2 regions of the Wukongibacter baidiensis genome follow, and region 2 is predicted to be linked to the other one. Evidence: a T-box and tRNA genes for the amino acid it is inferred to sense, from the RefSeq annotation. Region 2 holds a T-box; the other holds one or more tRNA genes.

Region 1 (12,014 bases), 3.1 Mb from region 2:
ACTGGGCGTAAAGGGTGCGTAGGCGGCCAAATAAGCCAGAGGTGAAAGGCTACGGCTCAACCGTAGTAAGCCTTTGGAACTGTATGGCTTGAGTGCAGGAGAGGAGAGTGGAATTCCTAGTGTAGCGGTGAAATGCGTAGATATTAGGAGGAACACCAGTGGCGAAGGCGACTCTCTGGACTGCAACTGACGCTGAGGCACGAAAGCGTGGGGAGCGAACAGGATTAGATACCCTGGTAGTCCACGCCGTAAACGATGAGTGCTAGGTGTCGGGGGTTCACACCCTCGGTGCCGGAGTTAACGCATTAAGCACTCCGCCTGGGGAGTACGGTCGCAAGACTGAAACTCAAAGGAATTGACGGGGACCCGCACAAGTAGCGGAGCATGTGGTTTAATTCGAAGCAACGCGAAGAACCTTACCAGGACTTGACATCCCTGTGACCGGTACTTAATCGTACCTTTCCCTTCGGGGACAGAGGAGACAGGTGGTGCATGGTTGTCGTCAGCTCGTGTCGTGAGATGTTGGGTTAAGTCCCGCAACGAGCGCAACCCTTGTCTTTAGTTGCCAGCAGGTTAAGCTGGGCACTCTAGAGAGACTGCCGGTGACAAACCGGAGGAAGGTGGGGATGACGTCAAATCATCATGCCCCTTATGTTCTGGGCTACACACGTGCTACAATGGCTGGTACAACGGGAAGCGAATGAGTAATCTGGAGCGAATCCCAAAAAGCCAGTCCCAGTTCGGATTGTGGGCTGCAACTCGCCCACATGAAGTTGGAGTTACTAGTAATCGCGGATCAGAATGTCGCGGTGAATGCGTTCCCGGGTCTTGTACACACCGCCCGTCACACCATGGGAGTTGGGGGCACCCGAAGTCAGCTATCTAACTTTTTAAGAGGAAGCTGCCGAAGGTGAAATCAATGACTGGGGTGAAGTCGTAACAAGGTAGCCGTATCGGAAGGTGCGGCTGGATCACCTCCTTTCTAAGGAGAAAACCTTACACTGTTTAGTTTTGAATGTCTAAGGACATTCAATTTGAATATACAACAAAATTATGGGGGCGTAGCTCAGTTGGGAGAGCACCTGCCTTGCAAGCAGGGGGTCAGGAGTTCGAATCTCCTCGTCTCCACCATGAATGTTTGAATGCTATTAAGTTAAAGCACTCAAACATAATTTTGTTCTTTGAAAACTGAACAATGGAGAGAAACAGAATTGCTATAAAAGCAATTTCACTGGTCAAGTTATTAAGGGCATAGGGTGAATGCCTTGGCACCAGGAGCCGATGAAGGACGTGGTAAGCTGCGATAAGTCTCGGGTAGCTGCAAGCAAGCTTTGATCCGGGAATGTCCGAATGGGGAAACCCATCTAAGTAAACCTTAGATACCTTCTGCTGAATACATAGGCAGTTGGAGGCAACCAGGGGAACTGAAACATCTAAGTACCCTGAGGAAGAGAAAGAAAAATCGATTCCCTCAGTAGCGGCGAGCGAAAGGGGAAGAGCCCAAACCTAGAGCTACGGCTTTAGGGGTTGTGGATAGAGCCATAAAGAGGAAGGTATTCTAACCGAAGAGGTCTGGAAAGGCCCACCGCAGAAGGTGAAAGTCCTGTAGGTGAAAGAAGAAGATCCTTGGCACTACTCCAGAGTACCACGAGGCACGTGAAACCTTGTGGGAAGCTGGGAGGACCACCTCCCAAGGCTAAATACTACCTGGTGACCGATAGAGGATAGTACCGTGAGGGAAAGGTGAAAAGAACCCCGGGAGGGGAGTGAAATAGAACCTGAAACCCTATGTCTACAAGCAGTGGAAGTTCTTTATATGAACGACCATGTACTTTTTGTAGAACGGGCCAACGAGTTACGGTATGCAGCAAGGTTAAGGACCTTTGGTCTGGAGCCGCAGCGAAAGCGAGTCTTAACTGGGCGAATTTAGTTGCATGCCGTAGACCCGAAACCGGGTGACCTATCCATGGGCAGGATGAAGCGAAAGTAAAATTTCGTGGAGGTCCGAACCGTTTAGCGTTGAAAAGCTATCGGATGACCTGTGGATAGCGGAGAAATTCCAATCGAACTCGGAGATAGCTGGTTCTCCCCGAAATAGCTTTAGGGCTAGCCTCAGATTTAGAGAAACGGAGGTAGAGCACTGAATGGCCTAGGGGGCTTCACCGCCTACCGAAGCCTATCAAACTCCGAATGCCGTATTCTTTTATCTGGGAGTCAGACTGCGGGTGATAAGATTCGTAGTCGAGAGGGAAACAGCCCAGACCATCAGCTAAGGTCCCTAAATACAGATTAAGTGGGAAAGGATGTGGAGCTGCTTAGACAACTAGGATGTTGGCTTAGAAGCAGCCACTCATTTAAAGAGTGCGTAATAGCTCACTAGTCGAGTGGCTCTGCGCCGAAAATTACCGGGGCTCAAATCTGTTACCGAAGCTATGGCTTGCCGTATGGCAGGGGTAGGGGAGCATTGTATATCGGCTGAAGCTGTACCGTAAGGAGCAGTGGACTTTATACAAGAGAGAATGTTGGCATAAGTAGCGAGAGGTAGGTGAGAATCCTACCCGCCGAAAACCTAAGGTTTCCTGAGGAAGGCTCGTCCGCTCAGGGTAAGTCGGGACCTAAGCCGAGGACGAAAGTCGTAGGCGATGGACAACAGGTGAAGATTCCTGTACCACCACTTTATCGTTTGAGGAATGGAGGGACGCAGGAGGATAGGCAAAGCCCACGGTTGGTTGAGTGGGTTCAAGCCCGTAGGGAGCAGAGATAGGCAAATCCGTCTTTGCAATCCTGAAAGGTGATGAGGAGCGAAAAATAAGTAGCGAACTTGCTGATTCCACACTGACAAGAAAAGCTTCTACCGAGATAAAAGGTGCCCGTACCGTAAACCGACACAGGTAGGTGAGGAGAGAATCCTAAGGCGAGCGAGATAACTACTGTTAAGGAACTCGGCAAAATGACCCCGTAACTTAGGGAGAAGGGGTGCCACGTTAGGGTGAATAGCCCGAGGTGGCCGCAGAGAATAGGCCCAAGCGACTGTTTAGCAAAAACACAGGTCTCTGCTAAATCGAAAGATGATGTATAGGGGCTGACGCCTGCCCGGTGCTGGAAGGTTAAGGGAAGTGGTTAGCGTATGCGAAGCTGTGAACCGAAGCCCCAGTAAACGGCGGCCGTAACTATAACGGTCCTAAGGTAGCGAAATTCCTTGTCGGGTAAGTTCCGACCCGCACGAAAGGCGTAACGATTTGGGCACTGTCTCAACAGTAGGCTCGGTGAAATTGTAGTACCGGTAAAGATGCCGGTTACCCGCAGCAGGACGGAAAGACCCCGTGGAGCTTTACTGTAGCTTGGCACTGGATTTTGGTATTGCATGTACAGGATAGGTGGGAGACTTAGAAGCATGGACGCCAGTTTGTGCGGAGTCGTTGTTGGGATACCACTCTTGTAATACTGAAGTTCTAACCAGAGACCGTGATCCGGTCTTGGGACACTGTCAGGTGGGCAGTTTGACTGGGGCGGTCGCCTCCCAAAAAGTAACGGAGGCGCCCAAAGGTTCCCTCAGCGCGGTTGGAAATCGCGCGAAGAGTGCAAAGGCAGAAGGGAGCTTGATTGCGAGACATACAGGTCGAGCAAGGACGAAAGTCGGGCTTAGTGATCCGGTGGTTCCGAGTGGAAGGGCCATCGCTCAACGGATAAAAGCTACCCCGGGGATAACAGGCTTATCTCCCCCAAGAGTCCACATCGACGGGGAGGTTTGGCACCTCGATGTCGGCTCGTCTCATCCTGGGGCTGTAGTAGGTCCCAAGGGTTGGGCTGTTCGCCCATTAAAGAGGCACGCGAGCTGGGTTCAGAACGTCGTGAGACAGTTCGGTCCCTATCCGCTGTGGGCGCAGGAAATTTGAGAGGAGCTGTCCTTAGTACGAGAGGACCGGGATGGACGTACCTCTGGTGCATCAGTTGTTCCGCCAGGAGCACCGCTGAGTAGCTATGTACGGAAGGGATAAGCGCTGAAGGCATCTAAGCGCGAAGCCCACCTTAAGATAAGATTTCCCATCCATTTATGGATTAAGACCCCAGAAAGACTATCTGGTTGATAGGCCTAAGGTGTAAGGGCAGTAATGTCTTTAGCTGATAGGTACTAATAGGTCGAGGACTTGACCATACTTTCCATTGTTCAGTTTTGAGAGAATAAATATGTTTTATTATCTCAAAAGAAATCTGGTAATAATAGCGAAGAGGATACACCTGTTCCCATATCGAACACAGAAGTTAAGCTCTTCAGCGCTGATGGTACTTGGCGGGCAGCCGCCTGGGAGAGTAAGTCGTTGCCAGTTTTAAGTTCCAGAGTAGCTCAATGGTGGAGCAACCGGCTGTTAACCGGTAGGCTGTGAGTTCGAATCTCACCTCTGGAGCCAATTATATACATGAGCCATAGATGCAGTCATTATTGACGCGGGGTGGAGCAGTTGGTAGCTCGTCGGGCTCATAACCCGGAGGTCGCAGGTTCAAGTCCTGTCTCCGCAACCACAATATGGCCCCTTGGTCAAGCGGTTAAGACACCGCCCTTTCACGGCGGTAACAGGGGTTCGAGTCCCCTAGGGGTCACCAATTTATTTAGCTTCTAGTTATTAGAAGCTGACTTGGGCGCATAGCTCAGCTGGGAGAGCACCTGCCTTACAAGCAGGGGGTCACAGGTTCAAGTCCTGTTGCGCCCACCAAATTATTTGCTGATGAGCAAATAAACTATTAAAATACGGTCCAGTAGTTCAGTTGGCTAGAACGCTAGCCTGTCACGCTAGAGGTCGAGGGTTCGAGTCCCTTCTGGATCGCCATTTAATCTGCGGGTATGGCGGAATTGGCAGACGCGCTAGACTTAGGATCTAGTGTCTTGTACGTGGGGGTTCAAGTCCCTCTACCCGCACCAATTAAATTAATTCATTATTATTTAAGTCAATCTTTTGAGTTGTATTTTTTTTTGCAAAATAGTATAATTAAAAAAGTTTATAATTTTCTATGTGTTATAAAAAAAGCAATAATGGACACTATAATAATGAATAAGCTTAATATGAATCATGCGGTAGTGGCTCAGTGGTAGAGCATCGCCTTGCCAAGGCGAGGGTCGAGGGTTCAAATCCCTTCTACCGCTCCAATAAATATGTGCCCATAGCTCAGCTGGATAGAGCAACGGCCTTCTAAGCCGTGTGTCCGGGGTTCGAATCCCTGTGGGCACGCCATATTTGGACCTTTAGCTCAGTTGGTCAGAGCGTCCGGCTCATAACCGGCAGGCCCGGGGTTCGAGTCCCTGAAGGTCCACCAAAATTTAATTTGCCCAGATAGCTCAGTCGGTAGAGCAGGGGACTGAAAATCCCCGTGTCGGTGGTTCGATTCCGCCTCTGGGCACCAAAGACAAGCTTGGTTAGTTAACCAAGTTTTTTTTATTGCGTGCATTTTTTGAGGAGAGATTTGACCAAAGCAAAGTGGTTCGATGCCCCCGAGTTTCTATCTATATCGTCTCTTCGAAAGAAATCACATCAAAGGTAAGGGCTTTAATGCCCTTTATTTTTATTTAAAACTAGTTGAGCGGATAGATTCTCTTAGTTAAGGGAAATAATACTCATAGATGGTGTTAGAGCTATCAAAAACGTGAATATTAATTAGGAAAATATAACTCTAAAATTATTAATATGAAGAAAAAAATAAAAAATGGGACTAAAGTTCTAGTAAAATATTGTTTACATATACACGATGTGGTAAAATTATAGAGAAATTTGTCAAAAGGAGAATCGAATATGAGAGATATAGTGGAAAACAAAAAAAGAGCCGAGATAAAAATGAGCTTATCGGAATTTGAAATCCCACCTATGCAAGATGCCCTAATTGTTGGCAAAAACGCTCCTATTGGACCTGAAGCTGCTAGACGAATGGTTGATATACTATCACCAAACCAATATGAAATTATAAAAGTTGACCACCATGTAATTGAAGCCATTGTTGTTAGAAAATTTTTAATAGATATGCTTCCTAAGGATAAATTAATAAATATTATTTTGGATGAAGGGGAGAAGGTAGCTAACGAAACTACAATAATAAAAGCACACCTTAATATTGTTGTACACGTTAGCAAATCCGTAGAGCTATGATGAGAAACGTATCAGACATCATGTTAAAGAACTTCAGACATATAGACTTACTTGAAGGAGTAAAAGTAGCTCAAGATCTTGTAGTAAAAAAAGGTATTGATTTTTTTCCTGTAGTTGAAGAAGAACGTTTAGTAGGTATATTAACATATAGACATTTAATAGGAGTGCATTCAAATAGAATTGTAGCAGACGCTATGAGCCAAACAATTATATCTATTTCTTCGTGTACTCCTCTTTGGCAAGCAAAAGAAATGATAGATAAAAGTGAACTAGATGTTTTACTAGTAATGGATAATGATGAATTACTTGGAATTGTAACAAAGATTCAAATTTATACTGAATTAGGTAAACATGTTGATCTCCTTACAGAATTATATAAAAGCGACTATATTTACCATCATGCAAAGGAACTTATAAAAAAGAAGCAAAATGCAACAATAATATTTATTGATATTAATGATTTTGGATATATTGACAAAAAATATGGTCATATACAAGGCGATATTATACTTAAAGAATTAGCATCAGTATTAAAAAATAACATACCTCCAGATACATATGTGTGTAGATTTGGAGGCGATGAATTCGTGGTTTTAACACCCTATTACATAGATGAATCTATTAGACTTACAGAAAACTTACTAGACAGCATTTCTAACTTTATTTTTTCTAATGGAATTAAGGTGAATGCATCAGCTGGAATTTCAACACTAACTAATATGTTAAACTCAGATATAGACTCAGCTGTATATCAACTCATTAATGATGCAAGCTTAGCTTCGACAATAGCAAAAAAACAAAAAGCTCCATTATATGTTTCTGAATGTGTTATTGAAGAAGAAGTGCAAGTACTTGAAATAAACTGAGAATTAACCTCGGAAGGCTCATAGAAAATTTAAAATTCTGCAGAAGATAATCTGAACAAAAAAAGCGACTTGAAGTCGCTTCATCTTGTTGACAAAGTCAACAAGATGATAGGCTTTTGAGAAAGCTGAAGTTCGAGGCGTGCTAGAAGCAAGAGGCCGCAGCGTATAAAGACATACGTAAGGGTTCTTGATTGAAGCAACAACGAAGAAATTCGGGTTTATCAACAGCCTAAGGCGACCAGAAGTCACTTTTTTATCTATTATGGTCTAATAAACATTTGTGTCCAATAAATTGTTCCCTTAGAGTTTTTCGCATATCCAACTCCAATTTGTGTAAAGTTTCGACTTAATATATTGGCCCTATGCCCTGATGAATTCATCCATCCTTGAACAACAGCTTGGGCTGTTCTTTGACCCATGGCAATGTTTTCTCCAGCCGCACTATATTTAATCTTGAAATTCTTCATCATTTGGAAAGGAGAGCCATAGGTTGGTGAAGTATGGCTAAAATATCCTCTGTTGGCCATATCTTCTGACTTATATCTAGCAACTCTGGATAATTGCCAGTTATGTGAATATGCCGGTAACCCTGCTTTCTGCCTTTCTAAATTACATAATCTAATAACCTCTTGCTCTATAGCTTTAACGTTACTGAATAAAGGAACATATACCTTGTCACCAGGATATATCAAATCAGGATTTTTAAATTGAGGGTTAGCAGCAATAATCTCACTAATACCTACTTGATATCTAACTGCTATCTTCCACAAGGAATCCCCTTTTTTTACTATATATACATCTGTATCATTCTGAGCCTGAGCAGCATTAACACTGTTTATATTAAATACCATCAACAAACAAAATACAGTGAATAGTGTTAGTAAAAATCTATACTTTTTCAAATTTTCTTCCTCCTTTCACAGTTAGTTTTTGATAATAGCCATTAAATAATTACAAGATAATTATGGTATATAAACAGAGAAAGGATACAGAAGAATCTTGATTAAAAGTTAGATTTTACAAAAATACGAATTTAATAATAAGTACAAAAGCAAAATTTAAAAGACGCTATTAAGCGCCTTCGATTATTGTGATATTTTTCTATGCTCCAAACTTATTAAGCCTTTTGCCATTTGCAAGAAGCAAGGTCATGAGATATTTACTTTCAAAAAAGCCAAGACCTCCAACATTACAGGCATTTTCATTAAAACATACAACATCATCTCTCCCAGAAAATTCGCTGTTAACAAGCACTGGAACGGGATGAAAGCTATGTGAACGCATAGAGCATGGAGAAGAATGATCTCCCGTTACCGCGATCACATCTGGTCTGTTCTTTAAAAGTATAGGAAGAGCCTTATCTACCTTTTCTATACAGCTTACCTTTGATTCAAAATCACCATCTTCTCCGGCTTGATCAGTTCCTTTTACATGGATAAAGAAGAAGTCATACTTCTGTCTGTTTTCTATGTAGGTCTCGAATAGGCCTTCTATTGACTTAGGAGCCTTAAGAAGCTTCATACCCAATAAAGAAGCTATACCTCTGTACATAGGATATGCAGCTATTGCTGCTGATTCAAGGCAATATTTTTCTCTCATACTTGGAAGCGTAGGTTTCTTTGAAAAACCTCTAGTTAAGAAAGCATTTGTCGATGTATGATCCTTTAATAATTCGAATCCTTGTTTAATAAACTTATTTACCACTGTAGCTAAAAATTTGGATGCATCATTTTCGCCATTAGCTTCTAGAGGAGACTTACCCTCAACTTGAGGATCAGTATCGTTGATAAGACAGTCTATTTTCTTATCTTTGCTTCTGAAAAGAGTTACAAATCTATGACCTTCACCGGGCTCAATTATTATTTCAACGCCATCGATTTCCTTTATAGACTTTAAGATGTTGCAAAGTTCAATAGTCTTTTCAGTTGGAATCCTACCGGCTCTTCTATCGATAATCAACCCATTATCATCCATAGTAGCAAAATTACATCTAGCTGCTACATCACCGTCTTGTAACCTAAGATCTAGACCTACTGCTTCCAAAACCCCTCTACCTATGGTAATGTCCATTGGATCATAGCCAAAAAGTCCTACGTGACCAGGTCCACTTCCCGGAGTAATACCTAAAGACACAGGAATCATTCTACCGACAACTGATTCCGAAGCCAGCTTGTCGAGATTCGGAGTCTTTGCATATTCAAGTGGGGTCTTATAATGATAGTCTCTATTCCTTATGTCTCCAATGCCATCCATTACAATCAGAACTATTTTAGAATTGTTACACTTAATTACACTCTGAAGAATCTCTTCATGGTTCATATAACTGCCTCCCTTAGAGTATTTATATAATAATACATGCAATTGATATAAAATATTGAAAAAAATAAAACAGTCTATCTTGAAATAGTGTCTGTAAACTATGTGATAGTATATGCAAATATGGTTAGATTTATAAATATATTAAATGTGACAAATATCTTAAAGCGATAAAAAATATGACGAGGTTAATGTCAAATAGAGTCATTATATAAGGAGGCATTATTTAACATATTCCACGAGAATATGATATACTAATTTTGTCGAATTAAAAATTACCGCAAAAATATTTAATTATTTCCATTTCCCAGGAAATATGTCGTAAAGGTCATGACTCTTAGCGCGATTTAGACAAAAAAGAATGTTTTAACTCAAATTGGTCATGAAAAATCAGGATTTAGAGATGGAGGAAAAAACATGTTGTATTATGGAATAATAGCTGCATTAATAGGTGGAATATTCATAGCAGTACAAGGCGGTATAAATGGTATGATAGGTAATAAAGTTGGAATATTTCCAACGGTAATGGTTCCTGTAATCACACAGATTGTCATACTAAGTGCCGTTGTTCTTGTAAAAAGAGATCTAATAGGCAATATTTTAAAACTAAGAGATGTGAAATTTGGGGTAGGATTTCTAATAATATCAGCCATTTTAGGACTGGGAATAATGAGTACCCTGACCTTATCCATTATTAAGATCGGGCCGTTAGTGGCCTTTGCCATAGTCATATTCAGTCAATTGCTTACATCTATGATAGTAGAACACTTCGGATTTTTCGATATGGCCCAGAAAAGTATATCGAGCTACAGAGTACTGGGTCTTTTGGCCATGCTGGTAGGTATCGGATTATTCTATAAATAGGGGGTGCCTCAGAATGGCGAATTTCTGCGTTATTTAAAATTCAGACGACTTGGCATGTACGGTCAGTACTAGCCAAACCGCCTGAATTTTAAAACCTTGAACTTCACTCATTCTGAAACACCCCGGGATAAGTCTATAAGAGACTTTTCTGAGATAACATATTCTGTTTTTTTAGGGTCACTTTCTTTTTATGTTAAGATTAACTTACTTGTCCCAAGAGCTTAACAGCTAATACCTAAATTATATCTGCTTTTGATTATCTCTTCGTATTCTTAGTTTGTTTATAACCTTCTTAATGCCCTCAACACCCATAGCTAGTTCCTTTGCTAATTCAACTTCTCTTCTGTTATTCACATAACCAGTCAGAGTTACCCTACCATCTCTAACTATATGTTCTATATCCATGTAACTCAAGTCTGTTGTAGTAAGAGCATCAGAAATTCTGTTATTTATAGTCGAATCATCGTATTTGCCGTAGGATTCAACCTTAATGTTATTAACAACATCTTTTATACCCCTAGTCTTAGTAGCCAACTTGCATGCATCCTTAGCTTCCTTCAAAGTATGGGTAGATCCAATCATATTTGCCACACCATCGTGAACCTTAGAGCTAACTCCATCATAATCTTCATTTTTTCTGAGTTTATTAAAAACTTCCTTTTCCATATGCTTGTCGGTAATATTACTATCCATGGCTATAGTTATCTTGTTTTCGATTTTTCTTACACCATCGATACTTCTAGAAATATCCTCTGATTTGATTTTTTCAGCTAGAACATCAACTATACCAGATAGATGAACATAGCCATCCTTGCAAGTAACATTTATGTCCATAGCGCTTGCTTGCATCTTTTCTTCTAACTGATCCTTAATCCTATCGACTATTAAATTATCCTGTGTGGGATTCTTGTCATTTTCAATCCAATTTGCTCTTTTATCTTGCATAAACACCATCCTTTGAACAATAATTGTATTAATATGTATTACAGAACAACCTCATAACTTGATTTTATTTTTCCACAAACAAAGATAATTTATCAAATAAACTTATAAGGTTAATATATTTTATAGGTCTGAGGTCTGAATTTTAATAAATGCATTTACGTATGCTGCAAAAGCTTTGAAAACTCCTGCGTGTTATGGAAATGTAAGAAATGTAATATAAAATTAATATGTCTCATGCAAGAAACGACAAAAGATTTAGCCGAAAGAATATATAATTGTATCTAAAATCATGTAGTCCTTTAAAATCAAAGGGGACAGCTTTGTTTTGAAGTTACTATGTAGATGGATTTTAGTAAGATAAAGGCCTAAAAATGGCAATGGTTATATATCATAATGGGTAAATAGAACTTAATAGTGGAAATATATGAAAATATAATGCAATAGTAATATTGAAGTAATGTTTGAAAAATTGTACAATAAAAATGAGGGTAAAAATGAACAATTTTTATTCAAGCGAATTTTGTGGAAAAAATAGATACATATATGATTTTTCCCCAGGACTTAGTGGTATATTTAAAGTAATTATATATAAAATTAAGAGGTGTTTGACTTGGACCAACTAATGGAGATGATTTTAAACATAGGAATAAGGGATATTGTTGACATAATCATCGTAGCCTTTGTATTTTATAAATTATATATGCTCATTAGAGAAACAAGGGCAGAACAGCTTATAAAAGGGCTAATTATATTATTAGTAGCCACAAAACTTAGTGAGTGGCTAAAATTATATACTGTAAATTATATTTTGAAGAATACGATGACTCTCGGACTTATAGCCTTATTAATAGTATTTCAGCCCGAACTTAGAAGGGCATTGGAACACTTA
Region 2 (12,014 bases):
TCAATTCACTGTAGCTTGTCTCTATATTAACGAAGCTTTCTTTCATCTTCTCATACTCATTTAGTAAGTTTTCATAGTCCTTTTCCTTCTTTTCTATTTCCACTGTCGATGAGGCTAAAAGTTCTTTGGCCTTTTCCAACTCATCAACGGGTCTTTCTCGCTCACTCTTAAAACTGTTATACTCATCTAAAAGTTTAAAATATTCGTCACCAATATTAATCGAAGTTAGAACAGCTATCATAGCTGTACTGAATTTCTTATTTTTATCAGCTATTTCATTCATTTTATCATCTACATAGTTAGAAACTCTCTGCATGAATTCCCTTGGCTCTTCACCAACTATTGTATATTCTTGTCCTAAAATTTTTACTATGACTCTATTTTTATCTGTCATCTACTATACAACCCCTTTAGATTAAACAAATCTACTAAATAACTACTTCTATATCTGCTTAATTTTTCCTTCTAGAACTTTTAATTAAGATATGAGTATTCTGCTCCATTTTCAACTTAGTTTTTTTATCCAAACATCACTCTATAGTAATTTTTAAGTAAGTTTCATAATTGTATTTACATCATTGGATTCTTATAATCTATTTCATCTTATTTTCATAAGCACGTTGACTACAAGCTAGTATAGCTTATAAATATATTTTACCACACTTTTAGTCTAAAAGATTTGAAATATTGCATAAACCCGTATTATTCATAAAAAATTAAAAACTTTGCTACGCCCTTTCTAATTTCCTAGGAATAATGCGGGTTAAAGATAAAAGTAGGGCTGTCTCATAAAATAATTTTATGAGTACAACCCTAGGATGTTTCAGATCAAACTATTTTTATCTCAATTCTGCACTTAACTTCTGACTTAGCTCTTCTAGCATTTTGTCAAATACTTTATTTACTTCTTCATCTGTTAGAGTTCTATCCTTAGCTCTAAATGTTAAAGAGTAAGCCATACTTTTATTTCCTTCAGAAATCTGTTTACCTCTATATACATCAAATAGTGTACATGTCTCTAGAATGTCTCCACCATTATTATTTATAATATCTTCTATTTCCTTTGAGTATATCTCTTCTTTAACAATAAGAGCCATATCTCTAGAAGTTGAAGGGTATTTAGGTAGAGGTTTATATATCGTATCTATTCTTGTTATCTGAAGAAGAATGTTGAAATCTATATCAGCTACATATACTCTGTTGCTAAACCCATAATTCTCTAGTATATCAGGGTGTACTTCTCCTATAGTTCCAAGTATATGGTTTCCGTAAACAATGTTTCCACATCTTCCAGGATGGAATAGCGAATGATTTTTTTCAGGCTCCATAACACACTTTTCTATTCCTAGTTTATTTAAAAGCTCCCATACAATAGCTTTTATACTAAAGAAATCTATATCTTCCCCATACATTCCTAGAGTCAATACCTTCTTCTCGATAGGTAGCGATGTTACAGGGATCTCACGTGGAATAAATGTGTTACCTAACTCAAATGCCAATGCCTCAGATACATTTCTCTTATAGTTTCTTGCAAGAACATCAAGCATATTAGGAACCAAGGTTGTTCTCATTATACTGTACTCTTCACCCAAAGGATTAAGTAACTTTATATTTCTTCTTAAGAAGCTATCTTCTGGAGTATTTATCAAATCCAAACTCTTCGGACTAACGAAAGAGTATGTAGTTATTTCATTAAGTCCTAAAGAATTTAGTGCACCCTTTGTATAGTCTTCAATTACTTGTGCATTTGTCTTAGCTCCCCATGTTGCTCCCTTAGGAAGTGTTGCTTCTATAACGTTATAGCCATATATTCTGGCAACCTCTTCAACAATGTCAATTTCCTTTAATAGATCTTGTCTGTAAGTTGGAATGCCTACTAATAGCTTTTCTTCTTTCTTCTCCACAGAAAGCTCTAATCTTCTAAGAATATCACTAATTTCCTCTGAGCTCAGCTTAGTTCCTAAAAGACTGTTTATTCTTTCAGGTCTTACTTCGATAGACCATCCTTCTAGTTTATCATCATATATGTCGATTTTACCCTTTACAACCTTACCAGCACCTAGCTCTTCTATAAGCTGGCATGCTCTATCGGCAGCTGCTTCAGCAACATTTGGATCTATTCCCTTTTCAAATCTTGCAGAAGCCTCTGTTCTAAGTCCTATCTTTCTTGAAGAAGTCCTTATATTCTTTTTGTTGAAGTGAGCGGCCTCTATAAATATCGTCTTAGTATTATCCGATATTTCAGTGTCTTCTCCACCCATTATTCCTGCAATACCTATAGTATCCTTTGCATCGGCTATTACAAGAACCTCTTCATCAAGCTTTCTTTCTGCTCCATCTAAAGTAGTGGTCACTTCATCCTTCTTAGCTCTTCTAGCTATTATTTTTCCACCTGTCAGTGTGTTTAAATCATATGCATGTAGTGGCTGACCATATTCAAGCATAACAAAGTTTGTTATATCAACAATATTACTAATAGGTCTAACTCCAGCCTTCATAAGTCTAAGTTGAAGCCAAGTTGGTGATGGCTCAATCTTTATATCCTTTACAACTCTACCAACAAATCTTCTACACAGGTCTTTATCTTCAACTTCTGCACTAATGTAATCATTTATATCTTCTACTTCTTCTTTGATGTTTATTTCTGGATACTTCGTAGCCAAGTCAAAGGTAGCTGATGTCTCTCTAGCCATACCCAACATACTTAAACAATCGGGTCTGTTAGGAGTGATCTCAAATTCAATTACATGATCATTAAGACCTAATGCTTCTTCTATGCCTTCTCCAAGTGTATATTCACCATTAAGTATTAGTATTCCGTCTTTCATATCCTTAGGAATTACACTATCACCAAATCCTAACTCTTCTGCTGAGCAAAGCATACCGTTTGACACTTCTCCTCTAAGCTTTCCTCTTTTGATTTTTATGCCTCCCGGTAGTCTAGAACCAACTAAGGCCACTGGCACATAGTCTCCAACATTGATATTTTCAGCTCCAGTTACGATCTGAATAACCTCTTCTCCAATATCAACCATTGGAATTACTAGTTTGTCTGCATTAGGGTGCTTTTTTATTTCAACTATTTTACCAATAACAATTTTTTTAGCATCCTCTATAACCTTTTGTACACCTTCAGTATTGGAACCTGATAAAATTAATTTTTCCTCTAATTCTTCTATCGGAATATTATCTATATCAACATAATCCTTTAACCAACTTACTGGTACTAACATATTCTTCCTCCTTACATTGTTCTGCTATTTGCTTTTAGATCCAGCTTATAGCCTCTATTTATTGTTTATACTCTTTCTTCACCTGACTTTGTCCTAGTTATTTTATAGACGTATCTCCTAGAACTGGTCTATAAATCTCATATCATTTTCGAAGAAAAGTCTTATATCATCTATCTCATGCTTTAACATTGCTATTCTATCAACACCCATACCAAAGGCAAAACCACTGTAAACCTCTGGATCTATTCCACATTCCTCTAAAACATTTGGATGAACCATTCCACAGCCTAGTATCTCTATCCATCCACTTCCTTTACACATTCTACAACCATTTCCACCACATTTGAAACATGATACATCTACTTCACCACTTGGCTCTGTAAATGGGAAATCGTGAGGTCTAAACTTTGTTCTTGTATTTGCACCAAAGAGTCTTTTTGCAAAGATATCTAGAGTTCCCTTTAGGTCTCCCATAGTAATATTTTTATCGATAACAAGCCCTTCTACTTGGTGGAACATCGGAGAGTGAGTTGCATCAAGTTCATCGGATCTGAAACATCTTCCCGGTGAAATAACTCTTATAGGGGGCTTCGAATTCTGCATTGTTCTAATCTGAACAGGAGAAGTCTGAGTCCTTAGTAGAATGTCATTGCCTATATAGAATGTATCTGAAAAATCCCTTGATGGATGGTCCTTTGGAGCGTTTAACGCATCAAAGTTATGATAAACTGTTTCCACTTCAGGCCCTTCAGCTATTTTATATCCCATTCCTATGAATATGCTTTTAATTTCGTCTAGAACTAATGTCAGAGGATGTTTATGACCAACTTTTTCAGTCTTTCGTGACATAGTTACGTCGATAACTTCACTTTCTAATCTAGCTAATTTTTCCTTTTCTTTTATAACAGATTTATTTTCTTCTAACACAGTCTCAATAGCAGTTCTAACTTCGTTTGCTAGTTTACCTATTACAGGTCTTTCTTCACTGGATAACTTACCCATACCTCTTAATAAAAGGGTTAATTCTCCCTTTTTACCTAAATACTTAACTCTAAATTGATCTAGCTGATTTAAATTTTCAGCGGATTTAATATCAATTTTTGATTTTTCCAAAATCTCTAAAAGTTGCTCTTTCATCTTATTTCTCCCTTCTCTTTATATAAATTTATTATCTTTCATATAACGCATTTATAGTCGTTTTAACTTAGCTTTTCATAGAAATTTGGACTTAACTCGAATTATTCATGAATAATTCGGGCTTAACGTTATATTCTTTCAAAAAATAATAAAAGCCTCCATCCACAAGGGACGAAGGTTGTTTTCGCGGTACCACCCTTTTGTTAAGCGTAAAAAATGCATAGCTTTACACCTAACCACTCGTCTGACATTATAACGGCGTCACCCGATAAGACCTACTTAGTTTCAGTCCTATAGCTCCAGAGTGAACTTCAGATAATCCTTAGGTAGAAATGCTCTCAGCCGATGACATTTCCTCTCTGTAAATAGTCATTACCCTACTTTTCTCTTTCACAGCCAATTTAATTATTTAAAATATTCACTAACAAGCCAATACTTGTTTATATAAGAGATACGCATCCAGGTTTCCAGTTAACATAAATATTTCCCAAAACACTTGAGCCATATACATCATTGATAGATGCACCCCTTTTACTAGTTTGCTTAGGTAAAATTATAGCACAGCAAAAAAGGGTTTACAAGTAGTTATTTTTTAAATTATTTAATTTTCTGAAAAATAATCCTGCCTTACTATCTCATATATAATAATACCTGATGCTATAGAAGCATTTAATGATTCTGCTTTCCCAATTATTGGTATCTTGATTTTTATATTGGAAAGCTCCATTAATTCATCTGATATTCCATTGGCTTCATTGCCGATAATGATTGCATTCTTGCTTCTATAATTTGCCTCAAAATGATATTTTTCAGCCTGTAATGTTGTAGCAATAATATCTGTGTCCCGCGACTTCAAATCATTAATAATATTACTGGTTTCATCTACATGTATTACCGGCAAGGTAAAAATAGATCCCATAGTTGACCTTATTGTTTTGCTATTATAGATATCAACTGTTCCCTTCAAAACTATTATCCCATCCACACCTGCTGAATCGGCAGTTCTAATTATTGTTCCAACATTACCTGGGTCTTGGAGTCTATCTAAGATAATCAAAACAAACTTGTCCTTATTAATGATTTCATTTAAATCATAGGATTCTCTTTTAACAACTCCAATTATACCTTGGGAATTGTCAGTAGTCGATATTTCTTTTAAAATCTTATCGTTTACTTTATATAAATCTATATTTCTAGAAGCTATATTGTTTAATAGCTCAGTCCCTCTATTAGTCTTAGTTATTTCTTCACCATAATATACAGCACTAATATTTGCATTATTGTTAATACCGTGCTCTATTATTCTTAAGCCTTCTATAATGAATTCGCTATTTTTTTCTCTAAATTTTCTTTTATGAAGCATCTTAATATGCTTTATATGTTTATTAGATAAGGAAGTTATTTCAAGGGTCAATTATAACACACCTATCTCTTCTCAATTTTTTGTATATCGTCATTATGGCCTATAACAACTAGAACATCTCCATCCTCAATCAAATCTGTAGCCCTAGGTGAGATATCTATATTAGGTCCATGTTTAATAGCCATAACGTTAATTCCATATTTTGATCTTATATTGAGTTCTCTTAAGCTTTTACCTATCCATTCGTCTAGGGTTGCAATCTCAACTATACTGTAATCTGGAGCTAATTCAATATAGTCCATTATGTTTGAAGAAACTAGATTATGAGCTACTCTTACTCCCATTTCTCTTTCTGGGAATACTACTCTATCGGCACCTATTTTATATAAAACCTTAGCATGCATTTCGTTCTGAGCTTTGGCTACAACATATTTCACACCAAGTTCCTTAACCATCAATGTAACAAGTATAGAAGATTGGATATTTGATCCAATCGTTACCACTGCAACGTCAAAGTTTCTTATTCCTAAAGACTTTATTGAGTTCTCATCTGTGGCGTCAGCCTGAACAGCATGTGTAACTTGATCAGCAATACTTTGTATTGTTTCTTCATTTCTATCTACTACCAATACTTCATTTCCCATATTGCAAAGTGTTTTCGCAACACTTGAACCAAATCTTCCACAACCAACAATTACAAATTGCTTTTTCATATAGCCACCCCTCTATCCAACCATTACTTTTCCCTCGGGATATCTAACTAGTCCTTTATTACTCTTCTTCTTTCTACCTAATGCAAATACAATAGTTAATGCACCTACTCTACCAGCAAACATGGTAAGTGATATGACTATTTTCCCAATCAAACTAAGCTCTGAAGTAATTCCTAGTGAAAGTCCTACAGTTCCAAAGGCAGAAACGGTTTCAAAAAATATATCAAGAAAATCTTGATTTACTTCTGTAATGGAAAGAATCATTGTAACAACGCCAACCCACATCACACCAATAAGAACTATTGCCAATGCCCTATTTGCCATATCCTTAGAAATTCTCCTTCTGAAAGCCTCTATGTCATTTTTACCTCTTATTATTGATATAAAAGATAAGAATAGAACTCCAGCCGTAGTAGTTTTTATACCTCCAGCCGTGGAACTTGGCGATCCTCCAATAAACATCAAAATTATTACGAAGAACTTTGACGCCATTGTTAATTTGTCCATTGGCAGAGTATTAAATCCAGCAGTTCTAGGCGTTATAGCTTGAAACATACTCCCAATAATCTTTCCCTTCACACTGAGATTACCTAAAGTATCAGGATTGTTAAATTCTACAAGAAAACTAAATACAAATCCTGCTAAAATAAGTATCCCACTTATGCTTAAAACCAATTTTGTATGTAATGTTAATTTACTGAATTTCCTAAATTTTAATACATCCATGATAACCGTGAAACCTAGTCCACCCACAATGATAAGGAGACAGATTACAACATTAACTAATGCATCATCAACGTATGGAGTTAAACTTCTACCTTTGCCAATAAGGTCAAAACCTGCATTACAAAATGCCGATATCGAGTGGAATATTCCATACATAATTCCCTTTAGAGTACCATATTCCGGTATAAATCTTAGAGACAAAAAAAATGCACCTATACCTTCAATTATAAAAGTTGTAAAAAGAATATACTTTGTAAGTCTTACTAGCCCCGCAATATTAAACTGATTTAAAGCTTCCTGCATAATTAGTCTTTCTCGTAGTGAAATTCGTTTACCTATAACAAAATAGACTAAAGTAGCCATAGTCATGAATCCTAAACCGCCAATTTGAATAAGTAAAAGAATAACGGTTTTTCCAAAGACTGTCCAAAATGTCCCTGTATCTACAACAGCTAAGCCTGTTACGCATACAGCAGATGTTGCGGTAAATATGGCGTTTATAAAACCTACACTCTCACCACTTTTCGAAGCAATCGGAAGATTTAATAAAATTGCACCTATTAATATTATACTCGCAAATCCAAGAACTAATATTTGTGCGGGATTTAGTTGGTAGTTATTTATAGTATTATTCTTTTCGATTGTAATCACCTCAATCGAATATAAAGTTCCTAATATAAATTAAAATCTATACTGGAATCTCTATAATATTGATTTCATCTGTATATTATACCACTTTCATCCATTTTTTAAAAGTCAAAATGAAAATTCATGTATTGATAGAAAAATAGACTCTTAAAGAGTCTATTTTTTATGTTATTTATATTATTTATGCGTTTAATTTTGCTTTTGCTACATCAACAAGTTGCTTGAAGCCATCTGGATCATGAATAGCCATCTCAGAAAGCATTTTTCTATTTACATTCACACCAGCAATTTTTAATCCATTGATTAATCTGCTGTATGAAATATCATTCATTCTTGCTGCAGCATTGATTCTAGCAATCCATAATTTTCTAAAATCTCTTTTTCTTAATTTACGTCCTACGTAAGCATATCTTAAAGATCTCATTACTGCTTGGTTAGCAGGTCTGAAAATCTTACTTTTTGCACCATAATAACCTTTAGCAAGCTTTAATATTTTCTTATGTTTTTTCTTAGCGTTAACGGCCTTTTTTACTCTTGCCATTTCTTTCTACCTCCTTTGCTTTATCCTATAATTTATAGATATGGAATAAGTGTCTTGATTCTTTTATAATCACCATCAGATACTAATGTAGACTGACGTAGGTTTCTTTTTCTCTTAGCAGATTTTTTAGTTAAAATATGGCTAGTGTACGCCTTTTTTCTCTTAACTTTTCCTGTACCTGTAACTTTTAATCTTTTTGCAGCACCTCTATGAGTCTTCATTTTAGGCATTGTATTTCCTCCCTTCAGCAGTTAATTACTAATTATTTGGAGCTAATATCATTATCATACTTCTACCTTCCATTTTAGGCTTTTTCTCCATAGAACCTGCTTCTGATACTATAGCGAAAAATTTATTCATGACATCTACACCTAAATGTGTATGTCCTAGCTCTCTTCCTTTAAATCTTAAAGAAACTTTTACTTTATCGCCTTTTTCTAAGAACTTAATCGCTCTATTGGCTTTTGTGTTTATATCATTTTCTTCTATGTTAAGACTCAATCTAACTTCTTTTACAGTGACTATTTTTTGCTTTTTCTTTGCTTCCTTTTCTCTCTTAGCTTGCTCGTATTTATACTTTCCAAAGTCCATAATTTTACATACTGGCGGTTTTGCCTTTGGAGCAATCTTTACTAAATCAAGCTTTCTTTCTGCAGCTAACTCAAGTGCTCTTTTTGATGACACTATACCTAGCTGGTCTCCGTTTGAGTCAATAAGTCTTACTTCACGATCTCTTATCGATTCATTAATTTCCTGCTTATTCTTAATAGTTGTCCACCTCCTGATATTATATAACAACATCATTAAAAATTTATAAAATAAAAGACGAATGCCTAAACATTCGTCTTACAGCCAAAACTTTTTTATCTAAATAAAAGTTAAGTAGTTTTATATACACTGGCTATATTAACCCTATAACTCATGTTATAAGGTGAGAAACGAATGCTTCTACTTTATTATAATATGTGTTAATTTCCATTTCTTATTCCTGATTTAGTTTATCACTAGTTCAAATACATGTCAATATATTTTTTGATTTTTTTTCACGAAAAATTATCAACCTACTTTTTCATTGCTTGCAGTGTTTTCTTCCATGCATGGAGTCCTAAAGACACACCTATAACTCCGTAGGCAATAAAATTCCTAAAGAATTCCCCTATTTGTGCATCTCCGAATAAATTCTTTGCAGCCATAGGCGAAACAATAAACAATGTATGGAATAGTATTACCCCAAGCAATGCTTGACCTATTGTTGCCTTTGAAACAGATGCTCCACCTATAAGTATAGCAGCTATAGCAAAGGTTGCTATTTGAACGTGACTTCCATAGGTATTTAGTGTACCAATATTTTGAAGGAAAATCAATTGTCCCCAAGCAGCTAATACTGTAGATATAGTTATAGCTATTAATCTAGTCTTATCAACATTTATACCTGAAACAGATGCAATATGCTTATCTTGACCAACCGTTCTAAAATCTTGACCAAGCTTAGTTTTAACAATCACAACATTAAATATACATAAAACTACAACCGATGATGCTGTAACTACAGACAATTTTAAGTTAGCCAACATTTTCAAGTTCTTAGGAAGTATACTAGGAAAAGCAAACATACAACCTATTATAAGTAATAACACTCCAAGTGTGGATATAACTATCTGTCTAACTTTACTAATTTGTTTAAATTTATTTTTATTACCTATGGAAAGCTTATAGCATCCATAAACTATCATAACAAGCCCTGCTAATATTAATACATTGAATAGAGGAACCTTCCAAATTTTATCTAGGGAATACATGATGGCCTTTAAATCAATAGTATTTCTTATTCCAATGCCACTACTTAACATCAAAACTTCGTTTTTCATAGGTATTAGTGTCCCTACTAAAAATAGGAATAATAATTGATATAACCCATTTGCGAAGAAACCGGTTATCATACTGGCGATCATTTCCTGCCCCTTAGTTTTGTTTAGTAATTTACCTACCAAAATACCAAACACTACTGCAAAGGGAACTGCTAATCCAGCACAAAGCAAAAATCCGGGCATTCCTCCTATCCCTAAGTGAGTAACAATTATGATAGCAATCTGCGCCGCCATGGCTCCTATAACTATACTAAAGTTAAGTCCCATACCTGCTAACACAGGAATTATAAGGGCTAAAACTAAAAATGAGTTTCTCGTAATCCGTGTTAATAACTCATTAGCTATGAAAAATAAGGGCAACTTAGATGCCATAGCTCCACCAATACATAGAATAACAAATAATATCGTAACCATATTATCAAACAAGAATTTTTTTATGTCAAATGATGAATTCAATTTTTCTAAGTTTTCATTTATAGCTTTTTCATTGTTTATTTCTGCCATATTATTCGCCCCTTCCTACTTGAGTCAATGCATAAATGATTATACCATTTTGTACTATAACTCTAAGTACTTCCGATAGATTTCCTTCCGGTATTAATCCATTTGCCACGGGAAGAGCTACTGTTAGCATACCTTGGAACAAGAAAACTCCTAGAATAACATGAGAAATTTTAGCTTTCCTTGCAGAAGCTCCACCGATTAAAATAGCTGCTACTGCACCAAAGGCCATATACTGAGGAGCCATATATAATTGATAGAATCCAAAACTTTGTGAGTATACAATAATTCCTATAGCTCCAATCACTGTTGATAAAGTTGTTCCGATAATTCTACTGTTATCAACATTCATACCAGAAGCCGCTGCAAATTTAGGATTATCCCCTACAGCCCTCATCGCTATACCCATCTTACTCCTTGTAAATAACCAAACAATAAGACAAGAACCTAAAAAGAATAGTAATAATCCAGTAGGAATTTTAACAGATCCAATGTTAAATTTTGCAAAGTCATTTAAGATTTGTCCAAAGGTATAGTCTAAGGAAACCGTTACCCTCAAACCCTTACCTATAGGCCATACCATCTCAGGATGCTTAAAAGGTAAGGCAACCCACATTATACACATGAATGCAGTTGCAGAAAATCCCATATAGGTCGCTACTAGCATCTCAGATCCCTTTATCTTATTAAGCATTATACCGTAGCCCCATCCAACAGCAATTGCAAAGGGTAGAGAAATAATAATTGAACTCCAAAATCCTGTTCCACCAACAAAGCCTAGTTCCATACTTATTATTCCACCAAATAATCCACAAAGAATTCCTAAAGGCAAAGCAAAATTTGGTCCTATACCAGACTGGATAGCAGGTACCATAGCCAAAACTAATACTCCAAACATACCAAACCTTCTTATAACGTCAGATACCATCGATCCAAAAGGCAATCCCATCAGTACTGCTGTTACACATAATAGTATAAAAAAAGTTGTGATGATCAATCTTGGAAGCCCGAATTTTTTAGTAAATTGTTTTACTGATTCAGCCATTTATATAACCTCCTTGCCATGAATCTTATTATACTCTCCAGCCATCATCAGTCCAAAGTCCGCATCACTATCACTAGGTTTAAGTATCCCTTCAAGCTTGCCTTCTGTTATAATAGCAATTCTATCGGAAATGGACCTTAGCTCTGCTAGCTCACTAGATGTCATTATTATGGTCATTCCAAGCTCTTTATTTAACTTCACCAATAAATCTAAGACTAATTTTTTTGCACCGATATCTA

Evidence for each region. The T-box of region 2 lies ahead of pheS (phenylalanine--tRNA ligase subunit alpha). A T-box ahead of a tRNA ligase gene usually reads a tRNA of that ligase, here a tRNA-Phe.
Region 1: it encodes a tRNA-Phe, which carries the amino acid that the T-box ahead of pheS (phenylalanine--tRNA ligase subunit alpha) is inferred to sense. The anticodon was not compared.

The regions. Positions count from the first base shown of each region.
Region 1 covers NZ_CP138202.1:2,366,753-2,378,766, reverse strand. Annotated here, with positions in the region: rRNA gene R9X47_RS10810 (16S ribosomal RNA) at 1-982, shown strand, start outside; tRNA gene R9X47_RS10805 (tRNA-Ala) at 1,056-1,131, shown strand; rRNA gene R9X47_RS10800 (23S ribosomal RNA) at 1,234-4,156, shown strand; rRNA gene rrf (5S ribosomal RNA) at 4,212-4,328, shown strand; tRNA gene R9X47_RS10790 (tRNA-Asn) at 4,335-4,409, shown strand; tRNA gene R9X47_RS10785 (tRNA-Met) at 4,446-4,521, shown strand; tRNA gene R9X47_RS10780 (tRNA-Glu) at 4,528-4,602, shown strand; tRNA gene R9X47_RS10775 (tRNA-Val) at 4,637-4,712, shown strand; tRNA gene R9X47_RS10770 (tRNA-Asp) at 4,750-4,826, shown strand; tRNA gene R9X47_RS10765 (tRNA-Leu) at 4,835-4,918, shown strand; tRNA gene R9X47_RS10760 (tRNA-Gly) at 5,069-5,143, shown strand; tRNA gene R9X47_RS10755 (tRNA-Arg) at 5,152-5,228, shown strand; tRNA gene R9X47_RS10750 (tRNA-Ile) at 5,234-5,310, shown strand; tRNA gene R9X47_RS10745 (tRNA-Phe) at 5,322-5,397, shown strand; gene R9X47_RS10740 (hypothetical protein) at 5,784-6,134, shown strand; gene R9X47_RS10735 (GGDEF domain-containing protein) at 6,131-7,000, shown strand; gene safA (SafA/ExsA family spore coat assembly protein) at 7,261-7,851, opposite strand; gene R9X47_RS10725 (2,3-bisphosphoglycerate-independent phosphoglycerate mutase) at 8,102-9,319, opposite strand; gene R9X47_RS10720 (DMT family transporter) at 9,734-10,180, shown strand; gene R9X47_RS10715 (BON domain-containing protein) at 10,421-11,125, opposite strand; gene cdaA (diadenylate cyclase CdaA) at 11,736-12,014, shown strand, end outside.
Region 2 covers NZ_CP138202.1:5,643,835-5,655,848, reverse strand. Annotated here, with positions in the region: gene zapA (cell division protein ZapA) at 1-394, opposite strand, end outside; gene pheT (phenylalanine--tRNA ligase subunit beta) at 840-3,233, opposite strand; gene pheS (phenylalanine--tRNA ligase subunit alpha) at 3,351-4,370, opposite strand; T-box leader at 4,535-4,773, opposite strand; gene R9X47_RS25555 (TrmH family RNA methyltransferase) at 4,972-5,784, opposite strand; gene R9X47_RS25550 (potassium channel family protein) at 5,796-6,446, opposite strand; gene R9X47_RS25545 (TrkH family potassium uptake protein) at 6,459-7,814, opposite strand; gene rplT (50S ribosomal protein L20) at 8,002-8,361, opposite strand; gene rpmI (50S ribosomal protein L35) at 8,394-8,591, opposite strand; gene infC (translation initiation factor IF-3) at 8,620-9,165, opposite strand; gene R9X47_RS25525 (ABC transporter permease subunit) at 9,423-10,733, opposite strand; gene R9X47_RS25520 (ABC transporter permease subunit) at 10,735-11,775, opposite strand; gene R9X47_RS25515 (sugar ABC transporter ATP-binding protein) at 11,776-12,014, opposite strand, start outside.